DNA from 3 places in the Burkholderia sp. NLJ2 genome. Region 3 is predicted to be linked to each of the others. Evidence: riboswitches for the same ligand, from Rfam matches in the RefSeq annotation. Region 3 holds a riboswitch; each other region holds the start of a gene.
The links. Region 3 has a riboswitch for cobalamin ahead of R9B84_RS12845 (TonB-dependent receptor domain-containing protein). Riboswitches for the same ligand answer to the same signal wherever they lie in the genome.
Positions count from the first base shown of each region.

Region 1: linked by a shared signal. The riboswitch ahead of cobA (uroporphyrinogen-III C-methyltransferase) and the one ahead of R9B84_RS12845 (TonB-dependent receptor domain-containing protein) in region 3 are both predicted to bind cobalamin.
Region 2: linked by a shared signal. The riboswitch ahead of cobG (precorrin-3B synthase) and the one ahead of R9B84_RS12845 (TonB-dependent receptor domain-containing protein) in region 3 are both predicted to bind cobalamin.

Region 1 covers NZ_CP137808.1:1,855,609-1,862,223, forward strand. The annotation lists gene cobO (cob(I)yrinic acid a,c-diamide adenosyltransferase) at 1-230, opposite strand, end outside; gene R9B84_RS08480 (cobalamin biosynthesis protein) at 265-642, opposite strand; gene cobA (uroporphyrinogen-III C-methyltransferase) at 639-1,448, opposite strand; cobalamin riboswitch at 1,559-1,796, opposite strand; cobalamin riboswitch at 1,921-2,184, shown strand; gene R9B84_RS08490 (HoxN/HupN/NixA family nickel/cobalt transporter) at 2,373-3,431, shown strand; gene cobW (cobalamin biosynthesis protein CobW) at 3,457-4,545, shown strand; gene cobN (cobaltochelatase subunit CobN) at 4,552-6,615, shown strand, end outside.
Region 2 covers NZ_CP137808.1:1,878,170-1,884,784, reverse strand. The annotation lists gene R9B84_RS08605 (cobalt-precorrin-6A reductase) at 1-338, opposite strand, end outside; gene R9B84_RS08600 (cobalt-precorrin-5B (C(1))-methyltransferase) at 335-1,423, opposite strand; gene cbiE (precorrin-6y C5,15-methyltransferase (decarboxylating) subunit CbiE) at 1,423-2,676, opposite strand; cobalamin riboswitch at 2,879-3,070, shown strand; gene cobG (precorrin-3B synthase) at 3,205-4,563, shown strand; gene R9B84_RS08585 (precorrin-8X methylmutase) at 4,556-5,182, shown strand; gene R9B84_RS08580 (precorrin-2 C(20)-methyltransferase) at 5,179-5,913, shown strand; gene cobJ (precorrin-3B C(17)-methyltransferase) at 5,910-6,615, shown strand, end outside.
Region 3 covers NZ_CP137808.1:2,791,087-2,797,701, forward strand. The annotation lists gene cobT (nicotinate-nucleotide--dimethylbenzimidazole phosphoribosyltransferase) at 1-713, opposite strand, end outside; gene R9B84_RS12835 (ABC transporter ATP-binding protein) at 766-1,587, opposite strand; gene R9B84_RS12840 (FecCD family ABC transporter permease) at 1,584-2,582, opposite strand; gene R9B84_RS12845 (TonB-dependent receptor domain-containing protein) at 2,622-4,538, opposite strand; cobalamin riboswitch at 4,603-4,856, opposite strand; gene R9B84_RS12850 (ATPase) at 5,011-5,361, shown strand; gene R9B84_RS12855 (cell division protein ZapA) at 5,358-5,672, shown strand; RNA gene ssrS (6S RNA) at 5,754-5,935, shown strand; gene R9B84_RS12865 (EVE domain-containing protein) at 6,007-6,468, shown strand.

The DNA.
Region 1 (6,615 bases), 940 kb from region 3:
TCGCGCTCGGACGTGTGCAGCGCGCCCTTGATGAACTGCACGACGCCGAGCCGCATGCCGTGGCCGAGCACGCGTACGGCCATGCCGAACGCGGCCGTGCTCTTGCCCTTGCCGTTACCGGTGTGGACGATCAGCAGGCCTTTTTCATGGGTGGCGGCGGCCTGTTTCTTCTCGTGGCCGGCACGGCGGCGTTCGGCCATCCGCTGATGGGATTCGGAATCGGTCTTCATCGGGAATCGTCCTGTCGAAAGCGAAACAAAAGGTTCAGAGCGGGCCGGCGAGTGCGACCGTCACGCCGTCCCGGATGGATTTGGGGCCCAGCAGCCGGCCGTGCGGCGCCGCGAGCTGCGCGCACGGCTCGGCCACGCCCGCGACGCCGAAGCGCGCGAGCGCGGCGTCCGACGGGCCGCTCGCGGCCAGTTCCGGGCGGCTCGCAAGCTGCGTCGCGTCGAACGCGACGAGCGGCCAGCCGCGTCGCGCGCACAGCGTGCGCAGCGCGCGGGCACGCGCCTTGTCGGCGAGTGTCGCGACGAGCGCGGGTTCGGCGGCCGAATAAAGCGCCAGCGCCGCACGGATCGCAGCATCGAGTTGCGCGGCCGTCACGCCCGCGCGGAAACCGACGCCGAGCGCGACGCGCATCATGCGCCGCCGCCGAGCGCGGCACGCACCGTGGGATCGCCGGCCAGCGCCGCGACGCGGCCGATCACGACGATCGCCGGCGAACCGATGCCGGTCGCGCCGACGCGTTCGACGACGGTGTCGAGCGTCGCGAGCACGTGCCGCTGTTCGGGGCGCGTCGCGTTCTCGATCGCCGCGCACGGCGTATCGCCGGGCAGGCCGCCATCACGCAGCGCCGCCGCGATCGCGTCGAGCCGGCGGATGCCCATGTAGATCACGATCGTCATGCGCGTGGCCGCCAGCGCGCGCCAGTCGGGTTCGTCGGCGCCCGCGCCGTGGCCCGTGACGAAGATCACGCCCTGCGCGGCGCCGCGCTGCGTGACCGGAATGCCGAGCGCGGCCGGTGCGGCAATGCCCGCGGTGATGCCGTTCACGACCTCGACCGGAAAACCGGCCGCGCCGAGCGCGGCCAGTTCCTCGCCGCCGCGGCCGAACACGAACGGATCGCCGCCCTTGAGCCGCGCGACGCTGCGGCCGGCGCGCAGGTGCGCGAGCATCGCGGCGACGATCGCTTCCTGCGGCGTCGACGCATGACCGCCGCGCTTGCCGACATGCTCGATGTGCGGGTCGGCGCGCGCATGGCGCAGCACGTCGGGGTTCACGAGATCGTCGACGAGCAGCACGTCCGCCGCGCCGATCGCGCGCACGGCCTTGAGCGTCAGCAGGTCGGCGTCGCCGGGGCCGGCGCCGATGAGCCAGGCGCGGCTCATTGCGCGCGGCACGGCGCGCACCGTGTCGAAACAGTGGGAAGGGGCAGGCGGGCGGCACATCGGCGGCCGTCGAACAGGCAACGCATAACGGATCGGGCGAAGCCCGCGCGAACGCGGGCGGAATGCGCACCCCATCCGTCCCCCGCGGATCGGGCGTTCGGCGAGCGTCGGGCTCGCCCCTTGCGTCGGCCGGTATCCGGGCTGGCCGCTTGCCAGGCCGCAGCCTTCCCGCCCGGCTGACGGGCAGTGGCATCGTGGGCGGCATGGGCGCGTGCGCGGGGAAGCGCGTCGCGCGGGCGGCGTACCGTTGCGGGGACAGCACAGGCCGGGCGGTCGTCCGCCTCCTGTTTCCCGTTTAACTGCATGCGCGGAATGCGCATGCGAGCACCGAACGCGGCGCTACGATAGCACAGCGATCCGCCCGCGCGAACCCGCTTCGCCGATGCCGGAAGCGGCCTCCGGCGTGGCGCGGCGGCCATGCAAGACGCCGTTCGGCCGCCCGAGCCGCCTTGACGCTCCCGCCCCCGGCGCCTACACTCGCACGCGTTTTGGTGCTCGCGCGTGCCCTCCGGCGCGCGCAGTTAAACGGGAAACAGGGAGCCTGCCTGCGTCGCAGTCGAGCCAACCTGTGCTGCCCCCGCAACGGTAAGCGAACGCATCGTGCCCGCCGCGATGCAGCGCCGCTTCGCCGCATGCCGCGCGCATGCGGACGACCGCCACTGGATGTCCTGCGCATCCGGGAAGGCGAAGCGGCGTGTTCGCCAGCCCGGATACCGGCCTAAACGTTGGGGTTCAGCGCCGCGGGGAGGCGGCGCATCGTCCACGGCCGCAGCGTGCCCGACACCCGAGCGTTTCCCGATTCCCGTCGTCCGACCGCCTGCGCGAGTGCGCATGATCCGGCGCGATGAAGGGCCGGACCGCGCGGGGCCGCGCAGCGACGGCCGTGTTGGCATTCTTCATGTCGACCGTTCGCAAGGGAGCGTCATGCTCGATTCGCTGTTTCGCCTGTTCAACGACAGTCCGTCCGGGCTGCGCGGCAAGATCATCGCCATCTATTCGTTGTTGATCGCCTTCAACGCAGGCGCGTGGATCTGGGCGTTCGCCGCCTTCCACGGCCAGCCCGTGCTGCTCGGCACGGCGCTGCTCGCGTACGTGTTCGGGCTGCGCCATGCGGTCGACGCCGACCACATCGCGGCCATCGACAACGTTACGCGCAAGCTGATGCAGGAGGGCCGCAGCCCGCTCGGCGCCGGCCTGTTCTTCTCGCTCGGCCATTCGACGGTGGTGATCGTGATGTCGGTCGTGGTCACGCTCACGGCCGCGTCGCTTGCGCGCTTCGAGAGCATGAAAGCGTGGGGCGGCGTGATCAGCACGAGCGTGTCGGCGTTCTTCCTGCTGGTGCTCGCGATCGCGAACCTGCTGATCCTGATTTCCGTCTACCGGACGTTTCGCGCCGCGCAGCGCGGCGAACCGATCGTCGACGCCGATCTCGACCTGCTGCTGAACCAGCGCGGCGTGCTCGCGCGCCTGTTCCGTCCGCTGTTCCGGCTCGTGTCGCGCAGCTGGCACCTGTATCCGGTCGGGTTCCTGTTCGGTTTCGGCTTCGACACGGCGACCGAGATCGCGCTGTTCGGCATCTCGGCGGCACAGGTGCAGGGCGGTCTGTCGTTCTGGTCCGTGATGGCGCTGCCGATGCTGTTCACCGCCGGCATGACGCTGGTCGACACGACCGACGGCATCCTGATGATGGGCGCGTATCGCTGGGCGTACGTGCGGCCGATCCGCAAGATCTACTACAACATGACGATCACCTTCGTGTCGGTGCTGGTCGCCGCGCTGATCGGCGGCATCGAGGTGCTCGCGCTGCTCGCGGACAAGCTGTCGCTGCAGGGCCCGGTGTGGGACTTCGCGTCGATGGTGGCGTCGCACTTCGGCATGCTCGGCTATGTCGTGATCGGCCTGTTCCTCGCATGCTGGCTCGTGTCGGCCCTGATCTACCGGTTAAAGCGCTACGACGAGATCGACGTGACGATCTCTGCCTGACTCCCCTTACGAACCTGGATATTCCATGACCCTACGCAAGCTGCCCGTCACGATCGTCACGGGCTTTCTCGGCAGCGGCAAGACGACGCTGATGCGCCACATCCTGCAGCACGCCGAAGGCCGCCGCATCGCGGTGATCGTCAACGAGTTCGGCGAACTCGGCATCGACGGCGAAATCCTCAAGGGCTGCGGCATCGGCTGCGAGGAGACAGAAGGCGCGCAGGACGAAGCGTCGGGCCAGCTTTACGAACTCGCGAACGGCTGCCTGTGCTGCACCGTGCAGGAAGAGTTCTATCCGGTGATGGAAGCGCTCGTCGAGCGCCGCGCGGACATCGACCACGTGCTGATCGAGACATCGGGGCTCGCGCTGCCGAAGCCGCTCGTGCAGGCGTTCAACTGGCCGACGATCCGCAACAGCTTCACGGTCGACGCGGTTGTGACCGTCGTCGACGGGCCGGCCGCCGCGAGCGGCCAGTTCGCGGAAAACCCGCAGGCCGTCGACGCGCAACGCCGCGCCGATCCGAACCTCGACCACGAATCGCCGCTGCACGAACTGTTCGCCGACCAGCTGTCGTCCGCCGACCTCGTGATCGTGAACAAGGCCGATCTCGTCGGCGACGCGCAGTTCGCGCAGATCGAAACCGCGATCCGCGACGAGATCCCGCCGCAGGTGAAGATCGTGCGCGCGACGCGCGGCGAGCTCGACCTCGCCATGCTGCTCGGGCTCGAATCGGCGTCGGAGGAAACGATCCACCTGCGCCACGACCATCACGGCTCGGCCGACGACGGCGATCACGACCACCATCACGACGACTTCGACTCGGTGGTCGTGTCGGGCGACGCGGGCTCGCGCGAAGCGACGATCGCCGCGCTGCAGCGTGTCGTCGAAGCGCACACGATCTACCGCGCGAAAGGCTTCGCCGCGCTGCCCGGCGCGCCGATGCGGCTCGTGATCCAGGGCGTCGGCCGCCGCTTCGACAGCTACTTCGACCGTCGCTGGCAGGACGGCGAAACGCGCGCGAGCCGCTTCGTGCTGATCGGCGAGGATCTCGACGCGGCCGCGCTGCAACGCGCGTTCGACGCCGCGTGCGCGGCCGAACCGCAACAGGCGTAACGCACGATGCATCTGCTGCGCACCACGCCGGGCGGCTTCGTCGACGATACGCAGGGTGTCGTCCGGATCGACCAGCAACCGGCCGACATCGTGATCCTGAGTTCGGCCGACACGACGCTGTCGCTGCTCGCGAGCGTCGTGCCGCAATTGCCGGCCGGCTTCCCGAGCGTGCGGCTCGCGAACGTCACGTTCCTGCGGCAGCCGGCGTCCGTCGATTTCTATGTCGACGACGTGCTGCGCCACGCGAAGACGGTCGTGATCGATCATCTCGGCGGCGAAGCGTACTGGCCGTACGGGATCGAGCAGGCCGTGTCGCTTGCGTCGAAGCGCGCCCAGCAGCTCGCGATGTTCTCGGGCGACCTGCAGGAAGATCCGAACCTCGTCGCGAAAAGCACGGTCGCGCCGGACCTGTGCCGGATGTGGTGGCGCTACCTGCGCGAAGGCGGCGTGCACAACGCCGAGGCGCTGCTGCGCAGCATCGCATTCCATACGCTCGGCTTCGGCGACGAACCCGAGCTGCCGCGCCCGCTGCCGGCCGCCGCGCTGTATCACCCGGCGCGCGACCGCGCGAGCGTCGACGACTGGCGGCCGCGCTGGACGCCCGGCGCGCCGGTCGTCGCGATCCTGTTCTATCGCGCGCACTGGCAGGCCGCGAACACGGCCGTGTTCGATGCGCTGGCCGACGCGCTCGTTCAGGAAGGGCTGAATCCGCTGCCGATCGCGGTGACATCGCTGAAGGACGCGGTGAGCCGCGAGGTCATCACGCAGCTGTGCGACACGCACGGCGTCGCGCTCGTGCTGAACACGACCGCGTTCGCGGCCGGCGCGATCGATGCCGCCGAGCCGGACGTGCTCGCCGGCGACGCGCCGGTGCTGCAGGTGATCCTGTCCGGCGGCAATCGCGACGCGTGGGTCGCCGACAACCAGGGCCTGCACGCGCGCGACATCGCGATGCATATCGCGCTGCCCGAGGTCGACGGGCGCATCGTCACGCGCGCGGTGAGTTTCAAGGGGCTCGCGTATCGCTGCCCGCATACCGAGGTCGACGTCGTGCGCTACCAGCCGGACGCGGAGCGGATCGCGTTCGTCGCGGCGCTCGCGCGCGGCTGGTGCCGGCTGCGCACGCTCGACAACGCGAGCAAGCGCGTCGCGCTGATCCTCGCGAACTATCCGCAAAGCGAAGGGCGGATCGGCAACGGCGTCGGGCTCGACACGCCGGCGTCCGCGCTGCGCGTGCTCGCGGCGCTGCGCGACGCGGGTTACGCGCTGGCCGACCTGCCGCCCGACGGCGACGCGCTGATCGCGCGGCTCACCGAAGGCGTGACCAACGACGCGGCCGTGCATGCGCTGCGCCCGGCGTTCCAGAGTTTCGCGCTGGCCGATTACGTCGCGCGTTTCGCGCGGCTGCCGGCGGCCGTGCGCGACGCGCTGAACGCGCGCTGGGGCCCGCCCGAAGCCGATCCGACGCTGCGCCACGGGCGTTTCACTATCGCGGGCTGGCGCGCGGGCAACGTGTTCGTCGGGATCCAGCCGTCGCGCTCGCGCGACGAGAACGACTACGCGAGCTACCACGACGCGGATCTCGTGCCGCCGCATGCGTATCTCGCGTTCTATTTCTGGCTGCGCGATGCGTATCGCATCGACGCGATCATCCATCTCGGCAAGCACGGCAACCTCGAATGGCTGCCGGGCAAGAGCGTCGCGCTGTCCGACGCGTGCTGGCCCGACCTGACGCTCGGGCCGCTGCCGCATCTGTATCCGTTCATCGTCAACGATCCGGGCGAGGGCAGCCAGGCGAAGCGGCGCGCGCAGGCGGTGATCGTCGATCACCTGATGCCGCCGCTCACGCGCGCGGAAAACTACGGCCCGCTGCAGGATCTCGAGCGGCAGGTCGACGAATACTACGAAGCGCTGATGGTCGATGCGCGGCGTGCGAAGCTGCTGAGGAAGACGATTCTCGCGACGATCGCCGAACACCGGCTGCACGACGAACTGAGCGTATCGCCGCCGCGCGACGCGGGCGACGAGGATGCGCTGCTGACGCGCGTCGACGCATGGCTGTGCGAACTG
Region 2 (6,615 bases), 910 kb from region 3:
TCGTCGACCATCCGCCAGTCGTCGCCGGGTTGCGGCGCCCAAGGCGCGCGGCGCAGCGCCCACAGCGGCACGCCCGCGTCGCGCGTCGCGGCAGCGGCATTCGCGCTGATTTGCGCGGCATACGGATGGGTCGCGTCGATCACGAGGCCGATGCCGGCGCTGCGCAGATACGCGGCCAATCCGGCGGCGCCGCCAAAACCGCCGACGCGCACGTCGCAGCGCAGGTCGTCGGGTACCTTGCCGAGGCCGGCCAGGCTATACACGTGGTGCGGACCGAGTGCGCGCGCGATTTTCAGCGCGTCGCCGGTGCCGCCGAGCAGCAGGATGCGCGTGCTCATCGCGCTTGCCCGACGAAGCGGCCCTGCCGGTCGATCGCGAACATCTCGACGGCGACCGATGGCGGCACGATATCGCGTGCGACGCGCAGCGCCTCCGCGCAGACGAGATCGCCGAGCGGCACGCCGGCGGCCAGCGCGAGCTTCAGCGCTTCCTGGCTCGTGTTCGCGGCGCGCATCGCTGCCTGCAGCGCATCGCTCGCGCCGGCCTCCGCCGCCCACTGCGCGAGCAGCGGCAGGTCGATGCTCGAATGGCGGCTGTGCAGGTCGAGGTGGCCGGCCGCGAGTTTGCTGAGCTTGCCGAAGCCGCCGCACATCGACAGCCGCGCGATCGGTGCGCGCCGCAGGTGCTTGAGCACCGCGCCCGCGAAATCGCCCATCTCGACCAGCGCCATGTCGGGCAGGTGGTAGTGCGCACGCATCGCGTCTTCGCTCGTATTGCCCGTGCACGCGGCGATATGCTGGATGCCGTTTGCGCGCGCGACGTCGATGCCCTGGTGGATCGAAGCGATATACGCCGAGCACGAGAACGGCCGCACGATGCCGGTCGTCCCGAGAATCGACAGCCCGCCGACGATACCCAGGCGCGGGTTCATCGTCTTCAGCGCGAGCGCTTCGCCGCCTTCCACGCCGATCGTCACGTCGAAGCCGCCCATGTAGCCATGCTCGGCCGCCAGCGCGTCGAGGTGCGTCGTCATCATCTGGCGCGGCACCGGGTTGATCGCCGGTTCACCGACCGCCAGCGTCAGCCCCGCACGCGTGACCGTGCCGACGCCCGGCCCCGCGTGAAAACGCACGCCGGGCGCCGCCGCAAGCGCAACGCGCGCGAAGATCAGCGCGCCGTGCGTGACGTCCGGATCGTCGCCGGCATCCTTGATCGTGCCGGCTTCGGCGCCGTCGGCCGTGGTCCGGCAGAACTCGAGCCGCATCATCACGCGCTGCCCCTTCGGCAGCACGATCTCGACGGCATCGTCCGCGTGGCCCGCGAGCAGCAGGCGCGCGGCTGCGAGCGATGTCGCGGTCGCGCAGCTGCCGGTCGTATAGCCGAAGCGCAGCGGAGCGTGCTGTTCGGGGGTTTCGTCGCGCATCACGCGTCCGTTTCGTTCGTCAGGTTCGACGGTCCGGCCATGGCGGCCGCGTCGGGCTTGCGAACATCGTACAGCGTGACCGGCAACGGCTGCCGCCATGTGTCAAAGCGGCCGAGCGGCTCTGCATGCGCGAGCGACACGCGCGTGAGTGTGCCGCCGTGCGCGTCGCGCCATGCGGCAAGCGCCATCTCGCCCTGCAGCGTGACCGCGTTCGCGACCAGCCGGCCGCCAGGCTTCAGCGACGACCAGCACGCGTCGAGCACGCCGGGCGCCGTCGCACCGCCGCCGATGAAGACCGCGTCCGGCGCGGCGAGCCCGGCGAGCGCATCGGGCGCGCGGCCCGCGACGAGTTGCAGGCCCGGCACGCCGAGCGCGTCGCGGTTGTGCTCGATGAAGCGCTGCCGCTCCGCATGCGCTTCGATCGCGATCGCCTGGCATGACGGATGCGCGCGCATCCATTCGATGCCGATCGAGCCGCTGCCGGCGCCGACGTCCCACAGCAGCTCGCCGGGCGCGGGCGCGAGGCGTCCGAGCGTCATCGCGCGCAGGTCGCGCTTGGTGAGCTGGCCGTCGTGGCGGTACGCATCGTCGGGCAAGCCGGGCGTGAGCGCGCGGCGCGGCGCATCCGGGCCGGCCTGGCAGTCGAGCGCGACGAGATTGAGCGCGGCCGTTTCGTCGACGTTCCAGTCTTGCGCGAGGCCGTCGAGGCGCCGCTCGAGCGGGCCGCCCAGATGTTCGAATACGCTGATGCGCGTCGGCCCGAAGCCGCGTGCGGCGAGTTCGGCCGCGACGGCGGCCGGCGTGCGGCCGTCGGCGCTCAGCACGAACAGGCGCCGGCCCGGCAGCAGGTGACGCGCGAGCGTCGCGAGCGGACGGCCGACGAGCGATACCGCACCGACGTCCTGCAGCGCCCAACCGAGGCGCGCGGCCGCGAGCGACAGCGACGACGGCGCGGGCAGTACGCGCCATTCGTCGGGGGAAAGCTGGCGCGCGAGCGTGGCGCCGACGCCGAACAGCATCGGGTCGCCGCTCGCGAGCACGCAGACGGGCGACGGGCGGCGGGCGAGCACGCCCGCGATGTCGAACGGCGACGGCCACGTTTCGCGCGCGGCCGGCAGCCGCGCGGGCAGCATGTCGAGATGCCGCGTCGCGCCGACGACGAGCGTCGCGTCGAGCAACGCGCGCCGCGCGCTGCGGCCGAGCCCCGCGTAACCGTCGTCGCCGATGCCCACTACCGTCAGCCACGCCGTCATGCACCCTTCCCCATCGTTCGATTCCATCGTGTCGCCGCGCAGCCGTAAAAGGGCCGGCGCAGCCGTCCGCATTGCGAAAGACGGCATGGTACCGTGTTCCATCCCGCGTTTCATCTGCCGGCTCGCCGGCGCCGGGCCGTCGTCCGTTTCGCCCGTCGCGAACGGCTTTCCGGTCGCGAACCGCAGTCGAAATCGGGTATCCTACGGCCGTTCGTTCGCCGGTGCCCCTCGGGGCCGAAGAGGGAACACAGGGCGCGCCGCGCGCCGCTGTGGCTGCCCCCGCAACTGTAGACAGCGAGCCGATTTCCCCCCTCACGCCACTGGTTCGACCGGGAAGGCCGGGAGCCGGCGCCGACCTGTCAGCCAGGAGACCTGCCGGCCAGAAAGTGCGTGCGTGCCAGTCGGCGTCGGGCGGGGTGTACCGATGCGTTGGCCGCGGCGCGACACTGTCCCGGTACCCCGTTGAGTTCCGCCCCCGATTCGATTCCTGCGTCGCCTGTCGTGCGCCCTTCGGCCTGCCCGGGGCTCATGCGCGTCGTTGCGGCCGCCGACGGCGGGCTGTGCCGGATCAAGCTGCCGGGCGGCCGGCTCGACGCGGGCCAGGCACGCGCGATCGCCGCCGCCGCGCGCGCATACGGCTCCGGCGCGATCGACGCGACCAATCGTGCGAATCTCCAGCTGCGCGGCATTCGCGACGGCGCGGCCGACGCGCTGACACGCGCGTTGCTCGACGCGGGGCTTGGCCCGCGCGCCGATGCCACCGCGAACTCGACCGCGGATTCAACTGCCAATGCGGCCGCGCTCGCCGCGAGCGACGACGTCCGCAACGTGATGCTCAGCCCGCTCGCCGGGCACGACCCCGCCGCGCTCGTCGACAGCCGCGCGCTCGCCGTTCCGCTGCTCGACATGCTGGCAAGCGAGCCGCGTCGCGGCGAACTGTCGCCGAAATTCTCGATCCAGCTCGACGGCGGCGAATCGGTCGCGGCGCTCGATCATCCGCACGACATCTGGCTTGCCGCATGGCGCCGCGACGACGGCGCGGTGCGCATCGCGGCCGGGCTGGCCGGCTGCCCGCCGATTGCATTCGACGATACGCCTGCTGCGGTCGATGTGTCGCCCGACCAGAGCGTTGCGCTCGTCCGCGGACTGCTGCTTGCGTTCCTCGATCTCGCGCCGGCCGACGTCACGCGGATGCGTGCGCTGCTCGCGACGGCGACGTGCGGCGAACGCGTGTTGCTCGAACGCGCGCAGCACTACCTGCCCTTTCCGCTCGCGGCCGATCCCGCGCTCGCCGGCTGGCGGCGCATGCATTCCGATTCCGCACTGCGTTTCGGCGCGCGTCCGTCGCTCGACGCAGCGCGTTGCAGCATCGGCGCGCAATTCGCGCTCGGGCGGCTCGACGCGACGCAACTGGAACGGCTCGCCGCATTGGCTGAAACAGACGGCGACGGCACGCTGTCGATGACGCCGTGGCAAGGCGTGTTCATCCACGGCGTGTCGCACGCACGCGCACCGGCCACGCTCGATGCGCTCGCATCGCTCGGCCTCGTGTGTACATCGTCGGACCCGCTTGCGACGCTCGTCGCGTGCACCGGCAGCGCGGGCTGCGCGAAAGCGCACGCGGACACGAAACACGACGCGCTCGCGCTTGCCGCGCGCCTCGGCCATCCGGTCGACGTGCACCTGACCGGCTGCGAGCGCCATTGCGCGCTGCCGCATCCCGCGACGCACACGCTCGTCGCGGTTGCGCCCGCGCACTACGACCTTTACCGGCGCGACGCCGCCGCGGGCCTCGGCGCCCCGCTCGCGCGCCATCTGACGATTGACCAGGCCGCGGCCCGCCTCACGGGCGCACGGCATAGCCAGGACACCACCACCGATGCTTGACTACATTCGCGACGGACAGGAAATCTACCGCCAGTCGTTCGCGACGATCCGCGCCGAGGCCGACCTGTCGCAGGTCCCGCCCGATCTCGAGAAACTCGCGGTGCGCGTGATCCACGCGTGCGGGATGGTCGATGTCGTCTACGACCTGCGCTTCTCGGCCGGCGCCGGCACTGCGGGCCGCACGGCGCTCGCGGCCGGCGCGCCGATCCTGTGCGATGCGAAGATGGTTGCCGAAGGCATCACGCGCGCACGGCTGCCGGCGGGCAATCCCGTGATCTGCACGCTCGGCGAGCCGGAGGTGCCCGATCTTGCGCGGCATCTCGGCAACACGCGCTCGGCCGCCGCGCTCGAACTGTGGCGCCCGCATCTCACGGGCAGCGTCGTCGTGATCGGCAACGCGCCGACCGCGCTGTTCCACCTGCTCGACATGATCGATGCCGGCGCGCCGCGCCCCGCGCTGATCCTCGGGTTCCCGGTCGGCTTCATCGGCGCGGCCGAATCGAAGGCGATGCTCGACGCCGACAGCCGCGGCGTGCCGTACGTCGCGCTGCTCGGCCGGCGCGGCGGCAGCGCGATGGCCGCCGCCGCGGTCAACGCGCTCGCGACGGAGGTCGAATGACGACCGCGCGTGGACGCCTGTTCGGGGTCGGCGTCGGCCCCGGCGACCCTGAACTGATGACGATCAAGGCGCTGCGCGTGCTGCAGGCCGCACCCGTGGTCGCGTATTTCGTCGCGAAGGGCAAGAAAGGCAATGCGTACGGCATCGTCGAAGCACACCTGCTCGACACGCAGACGCAACTGCCGCTCGTCTATCCGGTGACGACCGAAGCGCTGCCGCCGCCGCTTTGCTACGAGACGGTGATCGCCGACTTCTACGATACGGCCGCCGAAATCGTCGCGGCACATCTCGACGCGGGCCGCGACGTCGCGGTGATCTGCGAGGGCGATCCGTTCTTCTACGGCTCGTACATGTACCTGCACGACCGCCTCGCGCCGCGCTACGACACCGAGGTCATCCCGGGCGTGTGTTCGATGCTCGGCGGCGCGGCCGTGCTCGGCCAGCCGCTCGTCTATCGCAACCAGAGCCTGTCGGTGCTGTCGGGCGTGCTGCCCGAGCACGAGCTGCGCGCGCGGCTCGCGCAGGCCGACGCGGCCGTCGTGATGAAGCTCGGCCGCAATTTCGACAAGGTGCGGCGCGTGCTCGACGAACTCGGGCTCGCGAAGCGCGCGCTGTACGTCGAGCGCGCGACGATGGCGAGCCAGCGTATCGTGCCGCTCGACGAAGTCGACCCGATGGCGTCGCCGTATTTCTCGCTGCTCGTCGTGCCGGGGGAAAAATGGCAAGGATGACGACTCCGCCTGCGATCGTGATTCTCGGCGCCGGTGCGCTCGACACTGCGCGGCGCATCCAGGCCCGCTACTCGGGCGCCCGCGTGCACGGGCTCGCGTCGCGCGTCGATGCCGACGAGCCATTCGACGAACTCGGCGCACACCTGCGCGAACTGTATGCGCGCGGCTTGCCGATCGTCGCGCTGTGCGCAGCCGGCATCGTGATTCGCTGCCTCGCGCCCGCGCTGGCCGACAAGGGCGTGGAGCCGCCGGTGCTCGCGGTCGCGGAGGACGGTTCGGCCGTCGTGCCGCTGCTCGGCGGGCTGACGGGCGTCAACGTGATCGCGCGCGAACTGGCCGATTGGCTCGGCGTCGCGCCGGCGATCACGACGAGCGGCGAACTGCGCTTCGGCGCGTGCGTGCTCAATCCGCCCGAAGGTTATGCGCTCGCGGATCTCGCGCAGGGCAAGCGTTTCGTGTCCGACCTGCTCGCGGGCGCGTCGACGCGCATCGACGGCGCGGCGCCGTGGCTCGACGATGTCGCGCTGCCGCGCGACGACGCGGCAGCGCATGCGATCCGCGTGACGCCCGATGCCTGGCGCGGCACGCAAGACGAACTCGTGATCCATCCGCGCAGCGTCGTGGTCGGCGTCGATGCGCAAACCGTGCACGCGGACGACGCGCTCGCCGCGCGCATCGAAGCCGCGCTCGACGCACAAGGCC
Region 3 (6,615 bases):
AACGTCGCGAGCACGTCGAGCGGCGCGATCGCGTGCGAGTGCTTGACGAGCGCGCGGCCGAGCACCGCGCGCTTGTGCGCGAGGCCCTGGTCGTCGAGGCCCGTGCCGCGCCCGACACATGCGTCGATCGGCACGCCGAGCAGGCGGCTCATCAGGCACGCGGCCGACGACGTGTTCGCGATCCCCATCTCGCCGAAGCCGATCACGTTCGTGCCGAGGGATGCGTGCAGGCGCACGCGTGCCGCACCGGCCGCAAGCGCCGTCATCGCCTCGTCGTGCGTCATCGCCGGCTCCGCCGCGAAGTTGCGCGTGCCGCGCGCGACCGGCAGCGACACCAGCCGGTCGGACAACGGCAGCGGCGACGCCACGCCCGCATCGACGATCTCGAGCGCGCTCTGCGCGACGCCCGAGAACGCGTTGATCGCCGCGCCGCCGGCCAGGAAGTTCGCGACCATCTGCGCGGTCACCGCCTGCGGATAGGGACTCACGCCCTCGGCCGCGATCCCGTGATCGCCTGCGAACACGATCATCACGGGGCGCTGCACGACCGGCCGCTCGGTGCGCTGGATCAGGCCGATCTGCAGCGCGATCGCCTCGAGCTGGCCGAGGCTGCCGGGCGGCTTGGTCTTGTGGTCGATCACATGCTGCAGGCGCTTGCGCAGCGCATCGTCGAGCGGCGCGATCGCGGGCGGGAATTGGGTCGGAGTCGTCATCGAAGAACCCTGTCGTTGGCGCGGCCTGCGCCGCGCATCGTAAAGGAAAAGGTCATTGTCGCTCGGGCCACGCAGGCAGCAGCGCGTCGCGGCCATGCTCGCGAATCAGCACGAGCGGATAGCCGAACGCGTCGCTGGCGCGCTCGGGCGTCAGCACGTCGTGCACGGGGCCGGCCCATGCATGACCGCGGCCGTCGAGCAACAGCGCATGCGTCGCGAAACGCCGCGCGAGATTCAGGTCGTGGCACGAGAACAGCACCGTGCGCGGGCCCGCGTCGAGCCACGCGGCCAGCGCGGTCAGGCAGTCGATCTGGTGATGCAGGTCGAGATGCGCGAGCGGCTCGTCGAGCAGCATCAGCGGCGCATCCTGGCACAGCGTCGCGGCCAGCGCGACCCGCTGCCGCTCGCCGCCCGACAGCGACAGCACGTCGCGCGACTCAAGTGCGGCAAGGTCGAACGTCGCGAGCGCATCACGCGCGGCCGCGCGGTCGCCGTCGCGCTCCCAGCCCCAGCCGCCGAGATACGGAAAGCGATTGAGCAGCACCGTGTCGAACACGGTCGCGCTGAATGCATCGTGCAGTTGCTGCGGCATCAGCGCACGGCGCTGCGCGAGCTGCGCAGGCTTCCATGCGACGAGCGGCCGGCCGTCGATCTCGACGCGCCCGCCGGCTGGCGGCTGCAGCCCCGCGAGCGTCGCGAGCAGCGTCGTCTTGCCCGCACCGTTCGGCCCCGCGACGCACCAGATTTCGCCGGGACGGAAGGCCTGCGTGAGACCGTCGAGCAGTGTGCGCGCGCCGGCCTTCAGCGTCAGGTCGACGGTCACGCAGGCCATGTCGTTGCCGGCGGCAGCGGCGTGCTGTGCAGTGCCCGTCATCGCATCGGTCTCCTCAGCAACATCCACAGGAACACCGGCACGCCGATCAACGCGGTCATCACGCCGACCGGCAGTTGCGCGGGCGCGATCGCGGTGCGCGCGAGCAGGTCGGCCGCCATCACGCCGCCGCCGCCCGCAAGCATCGCGGCCGGCAGCAGCATGCGCTGGTCGTTGCCGAACGCGAGCCGCAGCGCGTGCGGCACGACGAGGCCGACGAAGCCGATCGTGCCGGCCGTCGTCACCGCGGCCGCGGCGGCCAGCGACGCGACGAGATAGATCCGCACACGCAGGCGCGCGACGGGCACGCCGAGCGCGAGCGCGGTCGTGTCGCCGCGCAGCAGCACGTTCAATTGCGGCGCAGCCGGCAGCGCAACACATGCGGCCAACAGCAGCGCACCCCATGCGAACCACGGCGCGGTCACGCCGTTCAGGTCGCCCGTCAGCCAGAAGATGATCCCGCGCAGCCGCGCATCGGGCGCGAGCGACAGCAGCAGCGTGACGAGCGCGCCCCACCCTGCCGCGATCACGACACCGGTGAGCAGCAGCCGCGGCGACGCGTCGCGCGAATCGCCGCGCCACAGCTCGCGGCGCGCGAGGCCGAGCACGAGCGCGACCGACACGAGCGAGCCCGCGAACGCCGACGCATCGACGAGCCACCACGCACCGCCCGCGATCATCGCGACGAGCGCGAACCCGGCCGCGCCGCCGGACACGCCGAGCACGTACGGTTCCGCGAGCGGGTTGCGCAGCAGCACCTGCAGCAGCGCACCGGCAAGCGCGAGCAGCGCACCGCATGCGAAACCCGCGAGCGCGCGCGGCAGGCGCAGCGTGCGGACGATGTCGGCGAACAGCGCGTCGCCGCCATGCGGCACGAGCGACGCGAGCGCCTGCCACGGCGACATCGGCACGCTGCCGATCGACAGCGACGCGACGAACAGCAACGCGACCGCAGCGGCCAGCGCGGCCCAGATCGCGGCGGCGCGCGCGGCGCTCATGCCGCGCACGGCCCCGCGCACGACGCGCGGCGCATCCGCTTACTGCTGCTGCCAGCCGAGCGTGACATAGGCACCGCGCTTCGGCGTGTTGTAGGCATATGCAAGCTCGTAGTCCTTGTCGAGCAGGTTGTCGATGCGCGCGCTGACGTACCACGACTTCGTGATGTTGTAGCGCGCGGACAGGTTGACGATCCCGTAGCCGCCGAGCCGCCCGCCGCCCGAATCGTTACGCGCGCCGCTCACGAGCCATTCGCCGCCGACGCGCCACGCGCCGAACGCGCGGTTCACGGCCATCGACGCGAAACGTCGCGCGCGGCGGTCGAGATCCTGATTCTGCGTTTCGTTGACCGGGTTCTGCAACGTGGCGGCAACCCGTACGTCGGTCGCGCCGACATGCCCCTGCCACGACCCTTCGAGCCCCTGCACCTTCGCGCTGCCGACGTTCTGCGCAATATAGTAGAAACCGCTCCCGTCGGGCCGATAGTTGATCAGGTTTGCATAGCGCGTCTGGAACGCGGTGAGCCGCATCACGCCCACTGCATCGGACGCGTACTGCAGCGCGGCCTCGATCGAATGGCTGCGCTCCGGCTGGATCGACGGGTTGCCGGCCATCGGGTAATAGAGGTCGTTGAAGCTCGGCGCGCGGAACGCGTCCGAATAGCTCGCGGTCACCTTCCAGCGATCGGTCAGTTCGAGGCCGTAGCCGAGATAGTAGGAATTGGCGCCGCCGAAGTCCGAGTACTGGTCGCGGCGCAGGTTCGCCTGGAACTGCTGGCGGCCGAAGCGCCCCGAGTAACCGATCCAGCCGGAATTCACGTGACGCTGCGGCGCGGCATACGCATTCGACATGAACTGCTGGTCGAGCCGCTCGTAGCCGGCCTGGATCAGGTGTTCTGGCGCGATGCGGAAGTCGTTTTGCCACGTGTACTGGCGGTTGTCGGTATTGAAGTGATCGGTGTAGACGCCGTTCAACGCCGACTGGCTGCGATCGTTGCCGGTCGAGACGCTCAGGTGAGCGGTCCACCAGTCGGTCAGCTTGCCGTTCGCGAACGCACGCACCTGCTGCACGCGCGAATAGAGGTTGTTCAGGTCGGTCGGCACGCCCCACGCATTGTCGTAGCTGTTGTTGCCGTTCGACTGGAAGTAGCTGACGCCCGCATCCCAGCGGTCGTTGAAGCGGTGGCGCAGCGCCGCGGTGATGCTCTCGTTCAGGTAGCCGTTCGCATTCGGATTCGCGTTCGGCTTCTTCGCCGGGTCGAGCGCGGAAAAACCGTTGTCCTTGTCGCGTGCGATCGACACGCTGAACGTCGTCTTCCCGTCGCTGTCGAGCCGGCCCGATACGCCGACCTGCTGTGTCTGTGTGCCGTAGCTGCCGACGCCGACCGCGAAGTTGAAGCGCGGCGGATGATTGCCGCCGTCCTTCGTGAACACCTGCACGACGCCGCCGATCGCGCCCGAGCCGTACAGCGACGACACGTTGCCGTTGACGATCTCGACGCGCTCGATCTGGTCGAGCGGCAACTGGCTCAGTTGCGCGGCACCGAGACTCGCGGAATCGACCCGCACACCGTCGATCAGCACGAGCGACTGCGTCGACTCCGCGCCGCGCAGGAACATCGTCGCGCTCGCGCCCGGGCCGCCGTTGCGCACGATCTGCGCGCCGGGCGCGAGCGCGAGCAGCGTCGGCAGGTCGGCGCCCGGGTGCGCGGCGATATCCTGCGCGTCGAATACGGTGGTTTGCGGAATCGTGTCGGCCAGCGCCTGCGGCGCGCGCTGCGCCGTGACGACGACCGGTTCGAGCATGGTTGCAGCGGCCGGCTGGGCCGCGGGCACTGTGGACGTTGCCGCGGGTACGGCGGACGCCGCGGAATCGGCATTCGCCGCGGTCTGCGCGGCGGCGGCCAGCGGCAATCCGCAGAGCGCGCCGAGCGCCGTGCGGACGATTGGGGTCAGCATGAAGATAAATCCCGTGAAGCACTGCGCGCCCCGCCTCCCCGCAGGCCACGCGTCACGAAGCCCGTGAGGGCTCCCCGCCTCGGCCGGTATCCGGGCTGGCGGCGTACCGGCTCGCCTTCCCGCGCGATGACGCGCAGTGGCCCGCGCCCGCGTGCGAAACCTGCACGCGGAACGCGCCCGAGCCGGCCTGCGTCACTGGACGCGGCCGCTTACCGTTGCGGGGGCAGCGCAGGTTGGCGGTCTCCTGGCGGAGCCCGCGCCCTGCTTCCCGTTTAACCGCGCGTTCCACGCGCGAGCACCGAGGCGGCGCCAGTTTAGGAGCCGCTCGCGCGAGCGTCAAGGAAGCGTCCGGGCACGCACGGGACGCGCCTATTCGCGGCAAGAAGCGGGGGTGTTACGACTGGAAACGTTACAGATGTCGGATTGCGCGTTATTCCGCGCTAAAATGCTGGGTCTTTAGAGGACGCAGCAAATGCTCAACGAACTCGAAACTTTATCTCAAAATATTGGCCGTCTGATTTCGCTGAACAAGCGCTATCACTCGGAACGGCTCGCGCTCGAGGAGCAGGTCGCGCAATTGCGCGCGGAAGCGGACACGGTCCGTGCGGAACTCGCGCAACTGCGCGACGAACGCAATGCGCTCGCAGCCGAGCGCGACACGCTGTCGGCAAAGATCGACGACGCGCAGGTGAAACTGAACGCGATTCTCGAAAAGCTGCCGCGCTCGAAAAGCGCGGAACAAGCCGACAACCAGCTCGACCTGCTGGATGCGCAGGCGCGTACGGATGGCGATGACGCGGCCAGCCACGGAGAACATGCATGAGCACCAAGCAGATCGAAGTCTCGATTCTCGGTCAGGCCTATCGTCTCGCCTGTTCGGCCGAGACCGAAGCGGCGCTGCTCGAGGCGGTCGCGCGCGTCGACGCCGAAATGTCGAAAATCCGCTCGAACAGCTCGGTACGCGGCACCGATCGCATCGCGGTGATGGCGGCGTTGTCGCTCGCATCGGAATTGCTGCGGCTGCAAACGAGCGTGCGGCACGGTGAAGCATTTCCGGCGGAGGAAATCCGTCGTACAATGCACCAGATGAACGAACAGCTCGGCGCGGTGCTCGCACAGCACGAGACGCAGTAACGTTTTAATCGATGCGTCGATTCTCCTTGATCTCGGCGATCAACGGTGGTCAAATTGGCGCATCGAAACACAGTTCAGTCAGCTTCCCTGCCTGGTTCGCCAAGGTCATATATTCCTTGAACCAATGCCATGTGCACGGTTGCGGAAATTTGTAGCACGGGCGCGCGCGTCACTCTGTCTGATGTACCCGAAGTGCTGCTAACTGCGACCAATTCTGAACCTCAGGTTCAGGATGCCGGCCTAGCGGCCAAGGCGGGGACCTATCCAACGGCATCGGGCAAAGCCCGGTGCCGTTTTCTTTTGTAGCAGCCTCTTTCTGCGTCGATCACGATCCATGCAATACTGGCTGATGAAGTCCGAACCGGACGAAGCAAGCATCGACGATCTCGCCAACGCACCGCAGCGCTCGCTGCCGTGGACCGGCGTGCGCAACTATCAGGCGCGCAATTTCATGCGCGACACGATGAAGATCGGCGATGGCGTGCTGTTCTACCACTCGAGCTGCCCCGAGCCGGGCATCGCAGGCCTCGCCGAAGTGTCGTCGACGCCCTACCCCGATCCCACGCAGTTCGATCCGAAAAGCCCTTATTACGACCCGAAGTCGACGCAGGACGCGCCGCGCTGGCTGCTCGTCGACGTGCGCTATGTGAAAAAGGCGCCGCTCGTGCCGCTCGCCGCACTGCGCGAACACGACGAACTCACCGACATGCGCGTGCTCGCACGCGGCAACCGGCTGTCGATCACGCCAGTCACGCGCGCCGAATGGCGGTTCATCACCGAAAAGCTGATGAAGTAGGCGCACGCAGCAGGCGCGCGCCAAAGGTCAAATCTCGTCAGCACGCGCGGCCGCCACGGAACTCGCGGGTCTTTCGCGCAGCCTAAGCAACCGCTGTCGGCCTATCGGGCCGGCTGTTTTTTTTCGTTGCGCGGTACGCCCGCGTCG